DNA from 2 places in the Mitsuaria sp. CC2 genome. Region 2 is predicted to be linked to the other one. Evidence: riboswitches for the same ligand, from Rfam matches in the RefSeq annotation. Region 2 holds a riboswitch; the other holds the start of a gene.
What was found. Region 2 has a riboswitch for thiamine pyrophosphate ahead of PV762_RS00760 (TonB-dependent siderophore receptor). Riboswitches for the same ligand answer to the same signal wherever they lie in the genome.
Positions count from the first base shown of each region.

Region 1: it holds a riboswitch for thiamine pyrophosphate, as region 2 does, so the genes downstream of both, thiC (phosphomethylpyrimidine synthase ThiC) here and PV762_RS00760 (TonB-dependent siderophore receptor) in region 2, are expected to answer to the same signal.

Region 1 is NZ_JARVXN010000015.1:163,595-171,129, forward strand. It holds gene PV762_RS11150 (hypothetical protein) at 1-818, opposite strand, end outside; gene PV762_RS11155 (energy transducer TonB) at 1,003-1,821, opposite strand; TPP riboswitch at 2,068-2,204, shown strand; gene thiC (phosphomethylpyrimidine synthase ThiC) at 2,321-4,189, shown strand; gene PV762_RS11165 (FAD-dependent oxidoreductase) at 4,195-5,301, shown strand; gene thiS (sulfur carrier protein ThiS) at 5,298-5,516, shown strand; gene PV762_RS11175 (thiazole synthase) at 5,518-6,369, shown strand; gene PV762_RS11180 (bifunctional hydroxymethylpyrimidine kinase/phosphomethylpyrimidine kinase) at 6,366-7,535, shown strand, end outside.
Region 2 is NZ_JARVXN010000003.1:14,306-21,840, reverse strand. It holds gene PV762_RS00775 (DUF4148 domain-containing protein) at 1-29, opposite strand, end outside; gene PV762_RS00770 (hypothetical protein) at 288-539, opposite strand; gene PV762_RS00765 (hypothetical protein) at 803-1,324, shown strand; TPP riboswitch at 1,433-1,541, shown strand; gene PV762_RS00760 (TonB-dependent siderophore receptor) at 1,622-3,856, shown strand; tRNA gene PV762_RS00755 (tRNA-Asn) at 3,893-3,968, shown strand; tRNA gene PV762_RS00750 (tRNA-Asn) at 4,072-4,147, shown strand; gene PV762_RS00745 (DUF4124 domain-containing protein) at 4,496-5,119, shown strand; gene PV762_RS00740 (NYN domain-containing protein) at 5,160-5,930, shown strand; gene PV762_RS00735 (hypothetical protein) at 6,004-6,693, shown strand; gene PV762_RS00730 (hypothetical protein) at 6,713-7,342, opposite strand; gene PV762_RS00725 (hypothetical protein) at 7,405-7,535, opposite strand, start outside.

The sequences.
Region 1 (7,535 bases), on a different contig from region 2:
AGGTCGTCGATCACCCCCCTCACGTGGGCCACGTCGCCTTCTCCGAGCAGCAGCGTCCTCAACCACATGAAGGTACGGAACAACTCCAACCGCGCTTCGGGAAAATCGGACCCTCCTTGAAACGCCGGCGCGGTCAACCCCGGCAGGTTCGCGAAGTGCCGCTGCTCCCGGATCGATCGGATCCAGCGCTGCTTCGCCTGGCTGGCGAAAGCGGCAGCCGAGAACGACGCGGGTCCGGTCGCACGCGATGCCAGGGACACCGGCGCTGCCGTGGGCTTCTGCGACGCGGGCAACCGCGGGTGCGGTCCCGGCAGACCCGCGGGGCGTTGCGGACTCGACCTGTCCTGCGCCGCGTCCAGGGCCCGACCGAGCGCGGCCGTCACGTCAGGCAGGGCGCCGCCGCCTGGCAGCAGATCCGTCTCGAGAGCGCGCAGCACCCGGTCCACCATCGCGGGGGGCGCTCCCGTCGCTTCCAGGCAATCGCACAAGGCGCGCAGCGCCCGCTTGCCCTCGCCGAGGAAGCTGCACTGCGCCTTGGCCTGATCCGGTGCGTTGCCGGTATGGCGCGCCGTGAGTTCGTTGAAGGCGTCGCGGAGACAGACCCAACGGGGATTGCCGCCGAGCAGGAACTCCAGCCGGAAGATCCCGGCCCCGACCTCTTCCAAGGTTCGTTGGAACATCGGCGTCTGGGCGAACGCTTCCAGCGGGATCGTCCCGTCGAAGTACGTCTGTGGCCGGTCGACCAGCGCCCTGACGACCGACTCGTAGGTGGGCGTGACGCTGAAGTCGACAACCAGCCTGCAGACGCCTTCGGGCATCCCGTCCGGCGCGGCCGGAAGGGAAGACGGAGGAGAGGAAGAAGACGGCAACGAATGCATGGCGCCCCTGGATCGGCATGGACAGGGGGCTTTGGTGCGCGCTCCACGCCGTTCCGGTTCGCGGCCGCCGCGCAGGTCGCGGCGTGCATCGACGTCCCGTCCGATCAGCGATCGCCCGGGTGCGTCATTCGACCTGGAAGCCGATCTCCACGCTGACCTGACGCGGCGTCGGGATCGGCGCGAAGCGCCACTGCTTGACCGCGTTGACCGCGGCCGTGCTGAGCTTGCGGTCCGGCGACCGCATCGCCTGCGCGTTGTCGACGGAGCCGTCGGGGCGCACGGTGAACTGCACCTGCACCGAGCCGGCGCGCTGCTGCGCCAGCAGCGCGCGCGGATATTCGGGATCGACCTTGCGCAGCAGCTTCAGCGGCACGGGTTCGTCGTCGGGTTCAGGCTCGGGCGCCTTGCCGGCCGGCGCGGCGGTCGACGGCGCGGCCATCGACACGACCTGCGGCGCCGGCGCTTCGGACATCGGCTGCGGCACGGACGACGGCGGCGCGATCGTCTGCGCGGCGGATTGACCGATCCCCGCAGGCGCGGGCGTCGGCGAGGCAACCACTGGCACCGAGGCCGTGTCCCCCGCGCGTGCTGCGAGTGGACGCTCGACGGCGGGTTCGGGTTCCGGCCGGCGCGCGACCGGCGCGGGGGCGGTCGTGGCCACGGGTCGGGCGACCGGCTTGGGCGCTTCGGGCTTTGTCTCGTGCGCGGGCTTCTTCTCGCCCTTCTCGGCGTGGAACTTGATCCACTGGAACACCTTGTCGGCGTCGCGCTTGGCGCGGTCGACGTCGCTCATCGGTGCTGTCTTGGAATCGACCACTGCGGCGGACGTGGCCGCCGCCGGCGCGGTCTGCGCCTGCGCGGCGACGGCGATCAAGGACAGGGTCAAGACCTGACACACCGCCAGGCCGCGGCGCGGCACGCTCAGAAGACTACGGCTGCTCATCACTCCACCCTCTTGTTGCGCTGGTTGCTCTCTTTTGGAGACAACGCCGGTCTTGTCTGCTGCTGTTGAAATCGGTTTCTTCGCGCCCCGGCCTGAGCGCCGCAGTGTAAGAAGTCACCGTGGTGACGGCCCCTCGGTGTTTCCCCGGAATCAGGATGTAACAGTACCTCCGATGTCCCTTGACATCGGGCTGGCGTCTAGGAATTCACGTCCCGCCCGGGCCGGGTGTTGCGCGGCCTATACTGCGCGCCTGCTCCGGGGAGCCCTGGGTCGACGATGCGCGCCGCGCACCGACGACACGGGCTGAGACATGGCGATGAAGCCGTGGACCCGCTGAACTTGATCCGGTTCGTACCGGCGTAAGAAGAGCCTGCCTTCCCGAAGTGCGCCCTCCCGGCCCCGTGCCCGGACGGCGCGGAAGGCCCGGTCCATCCGGCCCTCTCCTGCGCGCCTGCCCGTCCTGATCGGTCCAGCCTCCGGCGCCCAACCGGAGACCCCGATGAACGACCTGACCCCCGCCGACGCCACCTTCCACGAGCGCCTCGCCGCCAGCCGCGCCCCGCTGCCCTCCTCGACCAAGACGCATGAGCACGGCGTGCTGCATCCGCACCTGCGCGTGCCGCTGCGGGAGATCGCGCTGACCAACGGCGAACGACTTGCGGTCTACGACACTTCCGGCCCGTACACCGATCCCGCCGTCGCCACCGACGTGCGCCGCGGCCTGCCCGCCACGCGCGCGGCCTGGGTCGAGTCGCGCGGCGACACCGAGCCCTACGCCGGCCGCGCCATTCAGCTCTTCGACGACGGCTTGCGCGAGGCCGCGCAGCAGGACGCCCTGCGCGCGCAGAGCGCCGCGCTGACGCGCCCGCCCCGTCGCGCGAAGCCGGGCGCCAACGTGACGCAGATGCACTACGCGCGGCGCGGCATCGTCACCGCCGAGATGGAGTACGTCGCGATCCGCGAGAACGGCCGCCGCGCCTGGATGCACGAGTACCTGTCCGACACCGAGCGCGAACAGCGCCTGCGCGGCCAGGGCCTGGGCGCGCAGATCCCCGGGATCATCACGCCCGAGTTCGTCCGCGACGAGGTCGCCCGCGGCCGCGCCATCATCCCGGCCAACATCAACCACCCGGAAGTCGAGCCGATGGCGATCGGCCGCAACTTCCTGGTCAAGGTCAACGCCAACATCGGCAACTCGGCCGTGAGCTCGGGCATCGAGGAGGAGGTCGAGAAGCTCGTGTGGGCGACGCGCTGGGGTGCGGACACGGTGATGGACCTGTCCACCGGCCGCAACATCCACACCACGCGCGACTGGATCCTGCGCAACAGCCCCGTGCCCATCGGCACCGTGCCGATCTACCAGGCCCTGGAGAAGGTCGGCGGCGTGGCCGAGGACCTGACCTGGGCGCTGTTCCGCGACACGCTGGTGGAGCAGGCCGAACAGGGCGTCGACTACTTCACCATCCATGCCGGCGTGCGGCTGCCCTTCGTGCCGATGACGGTCAAGCGCCGCACCGGCATCGTGTCGCGCGGCGGCTCCATCCTGGCGAAATGGTGCATCGCGCACCACCGCGAGAACTTCCTGTACACGCACTTCGAGGAGATCTGCGAGATCATGAAGGCGTACGACGTGAGCTTCTCGCTGGGCGACGGGCTGCGGCCGGGTTCGCTGGCGGACGCCAACGACGAAGCGCAGTTCGCCGAGCTGCGCACGCTGGGCGAGCTGACGAAGATCGCGTGGAAGCACGACGTGCAGACCATGATCGAAGGTCCGGGGCACGTGCCGATGCACATGATCCAGGCCAACATGACCGAGCAGCTCAAGCACTGCGACGAGGCGCCGTTCTACACGCTGGGGCCGTTGACCACCGACATCGCGCCGGGCTACGACCACATCACCAGCGGCATCGGCGCCGCGATGATCGGCTGGTTCGGCTGCGCGATGCTGTGCTACGTGACGCCGAAGGAGCACCTGGGGCTGCCCGACCGCGACGACGTCAAGCAGGGCCTGATGGCCTACAAGATCGCGGCGCACGCGGCCGACATCGCCAAGGGCCATCCGGCGGCCCGGGCGCGCGACGACGCGCTGTCCAAGGCGCGTTTCGAGTTCCGCTGGGAGGACCAGTTCAACCTCGGCCTCGATCCGGAAACCGCGCGCGCGTTCCACGATGAGACCCTGCCCAAGGACAGCGCGAAGGTGGCGCACTTCTGCTCGATGTGCGGACCGAAGTTCTGCTCGATGAAGATCACGCAGGACGTGCGGGAGTACAGCGCGCAGCTGGAAGCGGACGCCGCGGGCATGAAGGCGAAGAGCGCCGAGTTCCTCGCCGGCGGCGGCGAGCTCTACATCCCGATCCGCCAGGCCTGATCGCGATGGCCGCGATCGCCATCGCCGGGGCGGGGCTCGCCGGACGCCTGCTCGCGTGGACACTCTCTCGGGCCGGTCACGCCGTCGAGGTCTTCGACGCGTCGTCCGGTCCCGCGCCCGCGTTCGACGCGCAGGGCGCGGCCGCGTTCAGCGCCGCCGGCATGCTCAGTCCGCTCGCCGAGCAGGAACAGGGCGGCGCGGAGATCGCCGCGCTGGGCTGGCGATCGCTCGCGTTGTGGCCCGACATCGTGGCCTCGTTGTCCGGGACGGCACCGGACTCGACCCCGGTCTCGAGGTCGTCCTCGAGATCAAGTCCGGCACCGGGCCCCGTGCCGCTGCGCATCGAGGGCAGTCTGCTGCTGTCACATCGTGCGGACCTGGGCGCGGCGGAGCGTGCGCTGAGGCGCATGCCGGGCGCGGAGCCGCTCGACATGGACGCGCTACGCACGTTGGAACCGATGCTGGCGCCGGGCCTGCGCGGCTGGCTGCTGCCGCGGGAAGGCCTCATCGCGCCGGTGCCCGCGATGGCCGCGCTGCACGCGGGCGCGACGGCTGCCGCGGCGCGCTGGCACTGGTCGCGTCCCGTCGACCAGGTGGTGCCCGGCGCACTGCACTTCGCTGACGGCGGGCACTGGCACGGCGACTGGGCGATCGATGCCCGCGGGCTGGGCGCGCGGCCGCCGCAGCCCTTGCGCGGCGTCCGCGGCGAGATCGTCACGCTGTCCCTGCCGGGGCACGGTCTGCGCCGGCCCGTCCGGCTGCTGCATCCGCGGCATCGCGTCTATCTCGTGCCGCGTTCGGACGCGGAGATCGTCGTCGGCGCCAGCGAGATCGAGAGCGAGGACCGCAGCCCGGTCTCGCTGCGCTCCGCCGTCGAGCTGATGGCGGCGGCGCAGAGCGTGCTGCCGGCGCTGTCGGAGGCGCGCATCGTGCGGCTCGACCGGCATCTCCGGCCGGCGCTGCCCGACAACCTGCCCTTCCTCCATCACGAGCCCGGCCTGTTGCGCATCAACGGCCTGTACCGGCACGGATGGCTGCTCGCGCCGGCGTTGGTCGAGCGTCTGCTCGACACGGCCGGCCTGGCCGCGCCTTTCCTGGAGCACTCCCCATGACCGCCCTCCCCTCGATCACCGTGCGGCTCGACGACCGCACCGTGGCCATGCCCGCCGGCGCGACGCTGGCGCACTTGCTCGAACGCGAACGGCGCGAGGCCGCCGCTGTGGCGACCGCGCTGAACGGCCGCTTCGTGCCTCGCGACGCGCGCGCCGACACGGCGCTCAACGACGGCGACGTCGTCCTCTTCTTCCAACCGATCGTCGGAGGCTGACATGCCGCTCACCGCCCATCCACCATCCACCGATCGACCAGCGATCGTCCCGAAGGCGACCGATCCGCTGCTCATCGACGGCGTCGCGCTCGACAGCCGCTTCTTCCTCGGCACGGCCGGGTATCCCAGTCCCGCGACGCTATGCGACGCGATCCGCGCGGCCGGCTCGCAGGTGCTGACCGTCGGCCTCAAGCGCACGCTGCAGGCGGGCGACAACGGCGCGTTGACACAGGCATTCGCCGTCGGGCGCGAGCAGGGCGCCCGGCTGCTGCCCAACACCGCCGGCTGCCGCAGCGCGCGCGAGGCGGTGCAACTCGCCCACATGGCGCGCGAACTCTATGGCACCGCCTGGATCAAGCTCGAAGTGATCGGCGACGACCACACGCTGCAGCCCGATCCGTTCGAGCTGGTCGCGGCGGCGACGGAACTCGTGCGCGAGGGCTTCGTCGTCTTCCCCTACTGCACGGAGGACCTGATCGTCGGCCGACGACTGCTGGACGCCGGTTGTCCGCTGCTGATGCCCTGGGGCGCACCCATCGGCTCGGGCCAGGGGCTGCTGAACCTGCACGGGCTGCGCACGCTGCGCGAGCGCCTGCCCGACACGGTGCTGGTGATCGACGCGGGCCTGGGCGCGCCGTCGCAGGCGGCACGTGCGATGGAGCTCGGCTTCGATGCGGTGCTGCTGAACAGTGCGGTGGCGCAGGCCGGCGATCCCGTGGCGATGGCCGGCGCGTTCGGCGACGCGGTGCGCGCGGGGCGGCGCGCCTTCCATGCCGGCTTGATGGCGCCGCAGGCCTTCGCGGTCGCGAGCACGCCGGTCAGCGGCCACGCTTTCCTGTTGGGGGACGCATGAACGATACGAACGACCGCAGCGCACACGGCGATCGACGCGAGTCCCACGCGACGACGATGCCATCACCGCAGGTGCCCCATCCGAGTCTGCCCTCGCCCTGGGCGCCGCCGGTCGACCCGGACCTCCTGACGCTGCCGCCGTGGACCGACGATCCGTCGCCGCCGATCATCTGGAGCGCCGCCGGCACCGACAGCGGCGGCGGCGCGGGCTTGAGCGCGGACACGCGCGCGGCGGCGGCCATGGGCGTTCACCTGTGCCCGGTCGTCGCGGCCGTGACGGCGCAGCACTCGATGGGCGTGAACGCGGTGTTCCCCCTGCCGGCCAGCCAGGTGCGCGCGCAACTGAGTGCGCTGAGACAAGACCTGCCCCCGCGCGTCGTCAAGACGGGCCTGCTCGCGAGCGCGGCGACGGTCGACGCGCTGCTGGCGCAGATCGGCGACGCGCCGCTGGTCGTCGATCCGGTGCTCGGCGCGAGCGCAGGCGGCGCGGCGTTCTGCGACGACACGCTGCTCGGCGCCTATCGTCATCAGCTCATCCCGCGCGCGACGCTGATCACCCCGAACCGGCGCGAGGCGGAGCGGCTGCTCGGCGTGGCGTCGGGTCAGTTGCCGGTCCCGGAGCTGGCCGCGATGCTGCGCGGCATGGGCGCGCGGGCCGTCTGCATCACCGGCGGCGACGATGCGGCGCAGGTGGACGGACTCTCGATGGACTGGCTGGACAGTGCGCTGGCGACCGGATGGATCGCCTTGCCGCGGCTGTCCGGCCGCGACGGCGCGACGCCGCACCATCACGGCAGCGGCTGCACCTTCGCCACCGCGGCGGCCGCGGCGCTCGCGCGCGGCTTCGCGGTGCCGGACGCGGTGATCCTCGCGAAGATGCTCACCTGGTGCGCACTGCGCGACGGCCATGCGGCGGGCGCTGGCGCCGGGCCGCTGCGACCGGACCGACGCTTCGTCGAAGACGCCAGCGCGATGCCGGTGATGAGCTTCGACGACGAGACCTCGCCCGACCGCGCGACGCTGACGCGTTGGCGCGAGGTGCTGTGGCCGTCATCGCGCCGCGCGACGCCCTTCGTCACGGGGCTGTACGCGATCACGGACCGACCGGAACGCGTGACGGCGCTCGCGCTGAGCGGCCACTTCACCCACCTCCAGCTGCGCATCAAG
Region 2 (7,535 bases):
GCGGTGGCGATCAGGGTCTTGGCGGTCATGATGGGTTCCTTTGAGAGCGCGTTGGATCGGGGTGTCTGGGGTCTTGGCCGGCTTCGTTTGCCGATGACTGAAGGTTAGATGCGAGCCTCGTTCGGATAAACGGCCGGCGTCGCAATGGGCCGTTGTGATCGCAGCAACAATCGCCTGCGCGCTCCTAAAAGCAAGACGCCCGGCATGAGCCGGGCGTCTTGCATGGGAGCGAACCGAAGGGCGTCAGTCCGTGGATCGCTCCACCGATACAGCGCGACCTGGGACGTTCACTCGGCCGAGGCGACGTGCGCGTCGACCGCGTCGGCGCTGCGGCGGCCGGTGATGTAGACGGTCGGGAGTTGCTCGCGCTTGACGCTGATCACCACCGGATCCAGCGTGACGATCGAGGCACGCATCTCGCGTTGACCTTGTGCATGAGCGATCCCGAGACCCAGGGCCAGCGCCGCGACAGCACCGAAGGCGACCGCCTTGACGGTGGTGTTGGTGGCGGAAGTGATGCTGAGGCGGGTGGCGTTCATGTCGATCTCCTGAAGGCGTTGGCTGTGTCGATGGAGTCAGTGTCGTCATCGACCCGGCCACTTGCGAGCGTCAGGAGACGAAGCTGCGCGGCGGCGGCGTGAACTGCATGGGCGGCGGACAAACGGGAAGCGCCTTCGGGCTTCCGGACGCCTCCAAAGCCCTCTTTTGGCCTCGCTAGACTCTCGTCCGCTCACCGGGACTGCCGGCGAGCGCCGACAACACGACCTGATTGATCCAACAGGCGACAACACGAGGAACAGGGATGGAGAGCAATCACCGGCACGAGCGCGAGACCTACGCCATCTTCGCGTCGCCCGACGACTACGCGTATCACATCGGCCAAGTGGTGAGCATCGGGGACGACGGCCTGCGGGTGCTGCGCAAGCAACTCTCGATCAAGACGCCCTATCGGATCGACGTCGTTCCCACCGAGCGGGTGTCTCATGCGGTCTACGACGCCAGGTTGGCACCGATGCGCATCGTGGCCGGTGTGATCGTGCTCCTTCTGCTGGCAGGGGTACTTTTCGGTCTCAGCGTCTATTGGAACGATCTCCAGCCGGGTACCCACATCCAGATCGGCATGCTGGCGCTGGCAGGTGGCTATGGATTGAGGTGGGCGTTCATGTCGCGCCAGCACCGACTGACGTTCCAGTTACACGACGGCACACGCCTTCGGTGGTTCTCGCGATCGGGCGACTTCAAATACAAGACGGGATCCGTCCATCGGGGCATCGAGCGACTCACTGAGCTCGGACTGCTCCGTCCTCCTCCGACGGCTCGATGAGCGCTTGGGCGCACGACCCGAGGACGAGCCTGGCCTGCTAAATCCCTGGACGCCAAGGTCCTCTGTGGGCCTCCCGCTAGAATCACCACCACTCACCGGCCCGTCCGGTGAGTTCGCTAGGGGTGCTGCGCCATCGATCCGTCGATGGCCCGGCTGAGAAAGTCCCTTTGAACCTGATTGAGGTAATCCTCGCGCAGGGAAGCATGCCTTCGACACGCCTCGTGTCCCGCACGCCGCCTTCTCATCGGCGTGCCCGGTTTGCCGACCTGCCATCGCATTTCTGGCTTCGGCACATCGATGGCAACTTCGTCCGCTCTGAATTCCTTCCCGCTGCATCGGCTCGCGATCGCGCTGATCGCCGGCGGCGTCTCGCTGCACGCCACCGCGCAGTCGACCGACTCTCCGGCCGGCACGCCGGCCAACGCGTCGGCCAATGCGCAGACCCCCTCCCCCGCCCTGCCCAGCGTTGTCGTCAAGGGCAAGTCCGACGCGCCCGTGATGGCCGGCGGCTTCGGCGACACGCCCGTCGCCAAGCTCCCGATCCAGGCCAGCCTCGTCAGCGCCGAGCAGCTCAACGACCGCGGCCTGTTCAACCTCGCCGGGCTGACGCTGCTCGACGCGAGCGTGGGCGACTCGTACAACTCGGCGGGCTACGTTTCCTACCTGAAGATTCGAGGCTACGACCTCGACAACCGCTTCAACTACCGCCGCGACGGCCTGCCGATCAACGCCGAGACCGCCCTCCCCCTCGCCAACAAGAGCAGCATCGAAGCCATCAAGGGCACGACCGGCATCCAGGCCGGCACCAGCGCGCCGGGTGGACTGGTCAACCTCGTGGTGAAGCGCCCGACGGTTGAGCTCACCAGCGTGCGCTTGGGCGTCAGCGAGCGCGGCACCGTCGAGTCCGCGATGGACTGGAGCCGCCGCTTCGGCGACGGTCACGGCAACGACAAGGCCTTCGGCCTGCGCGTCAACGTCGAGGCCGCCAAACTGCGCCCCGAACTGCGCGACGCCGACGGCAACCGCTGGATGATGGCCGTCGCCGGCGACTGGCGTGTCACGCGCGACACGCTGGTCGAGGCGGAGGTCGAGATCAACCGCCAGGCCCAGCCGAGCCAGCCCGGCTTCAGCCTGCTCGGCGACAAGCTGCCCGACGCGAAGGCCATCGACCCGCGCACCAACCTGAACAACCAGTCGTGGAGCCAACCGGTGGTCTTCGAAGGCCGCACCGCCTCGCTGCGCGTGCAGCATCAGTTGAACGCCGACTGGAAGCTGCAGGCGCACGCGGCGATCCAGCGCCTGGTGACCGACGACCGCCTCGCCTATCCCTTCGGCTGCACGGCCGGCGACGGCACGTATTACCCGAGCACCTACTGCCCCGACGGCACCTTCGATCAATACGACTTCCGCAGCGACAACGAGCATCGCGACAGCGACGCGCTCGACCTGTCGGCGCAGGGCAAGCTGACGCTGCTGGGCGTCGAGCACCAGGTGTCGACGGGCGTGCTGTTCTCGCGCTTCAAGAGCCGGCTGCAGGGCCAAGCCTACAACTGGGCGGGGACCGGCAACATCTGGGGCACGCTGCCGACGGTGGCCGACCCGACGCTCGGTTCGACCAACACCAACCGTACCGAGCGCAGCACCGAGGTCTACTTCCGCGACGCGATGCAGTTCAGCGCGCAGTGGCAAGGCTGGCTGGGCCTGCGGCACACGCGTCTGGATCGCGATTCGATCCAGGTCAACGTGCCCGCCGGCGAGGACAACGAGGCGACGAGTTATCGCCAGTCGGTCACGACGCCGTGGGTGGGCGTGAGCTACGCGATCGATCCGCAGCTGCTCGCGTATGCGAGCTGGGGCGAAGGCGTCGAATCGGCCGTCACGCCGCAACTGCCGATCTACGCGAACGCCGGCCGGGCGCTGTCGGCGATCCGCAGCAAGCAATGGGAGATCGGTCTGAAGTCGGGCAGCCGCACGGTGGACTGGTCGATCAACTACTTCGACATCAGCAAGCCGACGACGAACGACGTGACGGTGGTGGTGAACAACGTCGACCGGCTCGAGCGCCGCATCGACGGTGAGCAGAACCACCGCGGCGTGGAAGCGCAGGCGGATCTGAAGTGGACGGGCGGCGGCCTGATGGCGAGCGCGATGAAGCTGCACGCGCGCCGGGAGGGCAGCGCGGATGCGACGCTCAACGGCCTGAAGCCGACGAACGTGCCGGAGACGGTGCTGAAGCTGCAGGCGCGGCACAGCGCGGGCGTGCCAGGTCTTGAGCTGTTGGCCGGCGTGGTCTACGAAGGCAAGCGGATGGTCGTGCCGGACAACTCGGTGGCGATCCCGAGCTGGACGCGGCTGGACCTGGGCGCGCGCTTCGAGCAGAACGTGGGTCGGCAGTTGCTGATCTGGCGCGTCGGCGTGGACAACGCGACCAACCGTCGTGCGTGGCGCGAGTCGCCGTACCAGTACGACCACGTGTACCTGTACCCGCTCGCCAATCGCACATGGCGAGCGTCGGTGGAGTGGGTCTTGTGAGGTACTGATTTTTCTGTGTATACTCTTAGGCTCTGATCCCCGATAGCTCAGTCGGTAGAGCGCCGGACTGTTAATCCGTAGGTCCCTGGTTCGAGCCCAGGTCGGGGAGCCAAGATCAGATAACGAAGGTCCTCGGACCTTCGTTCTTTTTAAGCCAGTGTCCTACCGAAGATGCTGGCCCAAGAATTCAGATCGATTGGATCTGAGCAGACTTTTCCTCGATAGCTCAGTCGGTAGAGCGCCGGACTGTTAATCCGTAGGTCCCTGGTTCGAGCCCAGGTCGAGGAGCCAAAATTGAAGCCCCATTCGTGCAAGCGGATGGGGCTTTTTCTTTGTGGCGATCGACCTCGCACGACGTGCGGACTGCTGCTCGTGCAGGCACAGCGGTAGACGAAGCCTTGCGGATCTTTGGGCTTGCGCAAGCCCGTGTCTTCGGCAATCCCGGACTGCCAGTCCGTAGGCTCAACGTCGAAGTTCATTGTCGAACGAGGGCTTCCCGAGCGATCGACATGACGGAGACTCACCATCCATCGGTGCGCTCCGACTTCTGTCGATCGCAATCGACGGATACCCTTCGCAACGTTTCAGGTCAACTGCGCAGGGCGCCAGTGCGTTCGACCGGTTTCAGGGAGACATGACATGCACAAGATCCATCTGGCCGTGATCGGTGGACTGCTCGGCGTCTTCGCCGCCACCGGCGTCCAAGCCCAAGTCTGGAAATGCACCACCGCCGGCAAAACCCATTACTCGGACCAGCCCTGCGCGGCGAACGGCGAGCAGATGAGGCCGCAATCGCTGCAGAGCAACGTCATTGACACGTCTGCGGACCGGGCGGCAGCGGAGCGCGCCAAGGCTGCCGCTGAGCGAGAGCAGCAGCAAACCAACGGCGTGCAGGCTTCCCAGCCTGCGGCGCCTTCCAACTTCTGCCCTTCCGACCGCGACATCGCCGCGATGGAGACCAAGGCCAGTTCCATTTCGCTGAGCGCCGAAGCCAAGAAGTTCGTCCAGGACGAGATCCGCCGCGCTCGCCAATGCCAGAAGGGTCAGGGCAGCTACTCCGCTTCGGACTGGAACGTGAGCAAGCAAGCCGTCGACGCGCAGAGCAGCCTGACCGGCGGCGCCGATGCCCGCCGTCGCGCTGAAGCCATGCACAGCGCCGCCAACGTCAGCGAGGGCGACCGCATCGCGCGCCAGCGCGAAGCCGAAGAGCGCAACGCCAAGCGCGGCAGCTTGAACTACCAAGCCCCGCTGCGCGATCGTTGAAGATGGAAGACACTCTGCTCAAACCGAACGGGGAGGCAGAGTGGACACCACCGACATCCGTACCGACGCCAAAGTCGCCGTCCTTGTCGACTGCGACAACACGACGCCGGAGATCCTTCAGCACGCATTGAGCGTCGTCGCCCAGTTCGGGCGGGTGATCATTCGGCGCGGCTACGGCAATCACACGACGCTCGCGAACAAGTGGCAGGAGGCGCTGGTGCGCCTCGCCTTTACGCCTTGCCTGCAGTACCAGTACGCGGCGGGCAAGAACACCGCGGACATCGCCCTCGCGCTCGATGCCATCGAAGCGCTCTTCGATCGGCGCGCCGACACCTTCTGCATCGTCACCAGCGATTCAGACTTCGCCTATCTCTGCCGGAAGCTGCGGGAGCGCGGGTCGACCGTGCTCATCGTGGGCGAAGCAAAGACCCCCGCAGCACTGCGCAACGCGAGCGATCAATTCTTCGAGTGGACGCCGCCCGAAGTCGCCGCACCAGTCGCGGCCGAACCCACATCGACCGAGCCCGCTGCCGCCAAGCCAGCAGCCCCTGCACCAGCGTCCAAGCCGAAGCAGCGCCCGAAGGCGCTGGTCAACGCAGTGAAGCTGATGGCGGCCGACACGTCCGATGGCCGCGTCCATGTCGGAACGCTCGGCTCCTATCTGCGTCGCACCGATCCGGGTTTCTCGCCGCAGACCTTCGGGCATTCAGGGTTGGTCAGCATGCTCAAGACCTACGACTTGCTCAACGTGCGGCAGGAGCCCGGCGGCCACTGGACCGTCGCGCTCGCCGCCGGCAACAACGCCGCGTGACCGTCCCTCGGTCTGACCTTGGTCACACGCCGCGGCACGCATACTGCCCTGGTCTCCACGCCTTCCGTTCCCGATGAACAGCGACACCCTCCGCCTCCTCACCGAGGCCATGAACAACCGCAACCAGCGGGAACGCGCCTTTCGCGAGGACTATCACACCTACCTCGTCGAGCAGAAGGGCGAGACCGAGAGCCTTGAGGAACACCTCAGGCGCTACGCCTCAATGGCTGCATTCGGCCAACCGCTGCCCGCCGAGCTGATCGAGCGCTTCCAGCCCGCCATCCCGTTCCCCGCGGAGCTCGTCGAGTTCTATCGGCAGCACGGCTCGTTCAAGGGCGGCAACCGCCTGTCGACGTGGACCCTCCTGGACCTCGCCGAACTGGAGCGGAATCGCACCACCGATCGGGACTACGAGCGCTTCCATTCGCTCGGCCTCGCCGACATGATCAAGTACGTCTGGGGCAACGACCGACCCGAGGTCGACCTGGACAGCGGCGATGTGATCTTCAGCCGGGAGCAGCTGGAGTACCTCAACCAGAACTACCAGGTCGTGGGCTTCTGGACCGACGTCGACGCCGGCGAAGAGGCCCACTACTACCTCTACTACGACCAATCCGGTCGTTTCGGCCTGGCCCACCTGCACCAGGACGAATGGGACATCTTCGACCTGCTTGAGGAAAGCGGCGCCATCTACACCTGGGACGAAGTGATCGTCGCCTCCCTCGCCAAGATCGAGCAAGCGGAAGACGAGGCGGAAGGCTGAGGAAGGCGTCGGCCGTCGCTCAATGCGTCAACCGGCTCTTCCTCCAAGCCAGATAACCCCCCAGCTCCGTGAACGGCAGGAACCCTTCGTCATCCGGGTCCTCGGGCACTTCGCAGACTTCCACCAGATCGACGTCCGTCGCGGCCGCCTTCTCGCCGAGTGCCGTGTCCAGCATGATCAGCACGCCGTTGGCGAAGTCGTCTTCCTGGTCGACGTTGAAGCCTTCAATCGCCACGCGAAGCCCCAGCACCTCCGGCGCATCCGGATCGACCAGCGGCTCGAACCAGAGGCCCTGCGGGTTCAGGTCCAGGCCCTCGTACTTGATGCCGAACTCGAAGCCCATCGGTGGCTTCAGCGCCACGGGGATCCACCCCGGCAGCTCCGGCGCCACCGACACCATCGCCTCGACCAGCGGGAACAGCTCCCACTGGCCCTGCGCGGTGATCACCAGCTCGCGGTCTTCCTCGCCGGGCGCGGAGACCTCGAACCAGAGGCCATCGTTCACCGCTTGCAGGTGTTCCAGCAGCTCATCCCAGAACGGGTAGTCCGGCGATGTCAGCGCGTCCAGGTCGGCCTGGCGCGACGCCAGCCAGGCCCAGAAGGCGTTGATCTTTTGCGGGTCGAGGTCGACGTCGAGGTGGTCTTGCATGCGAGGCTCCAATCGGCGCGATTGTGCGTCGGCCAGCGCGTCGAAGACACAGGTTCAGGCGCTCACGCGCACACCCTCACCGGCTTGCCCTTCAAGCCCGTCTGCTGAGTGATGGCCGGGACGACCTCGGTGTAGTGGCTCCAGGACCTGCGCTCCGTGCCGTCCGGGTCACGGTCGACCTTCAGGCACAGCG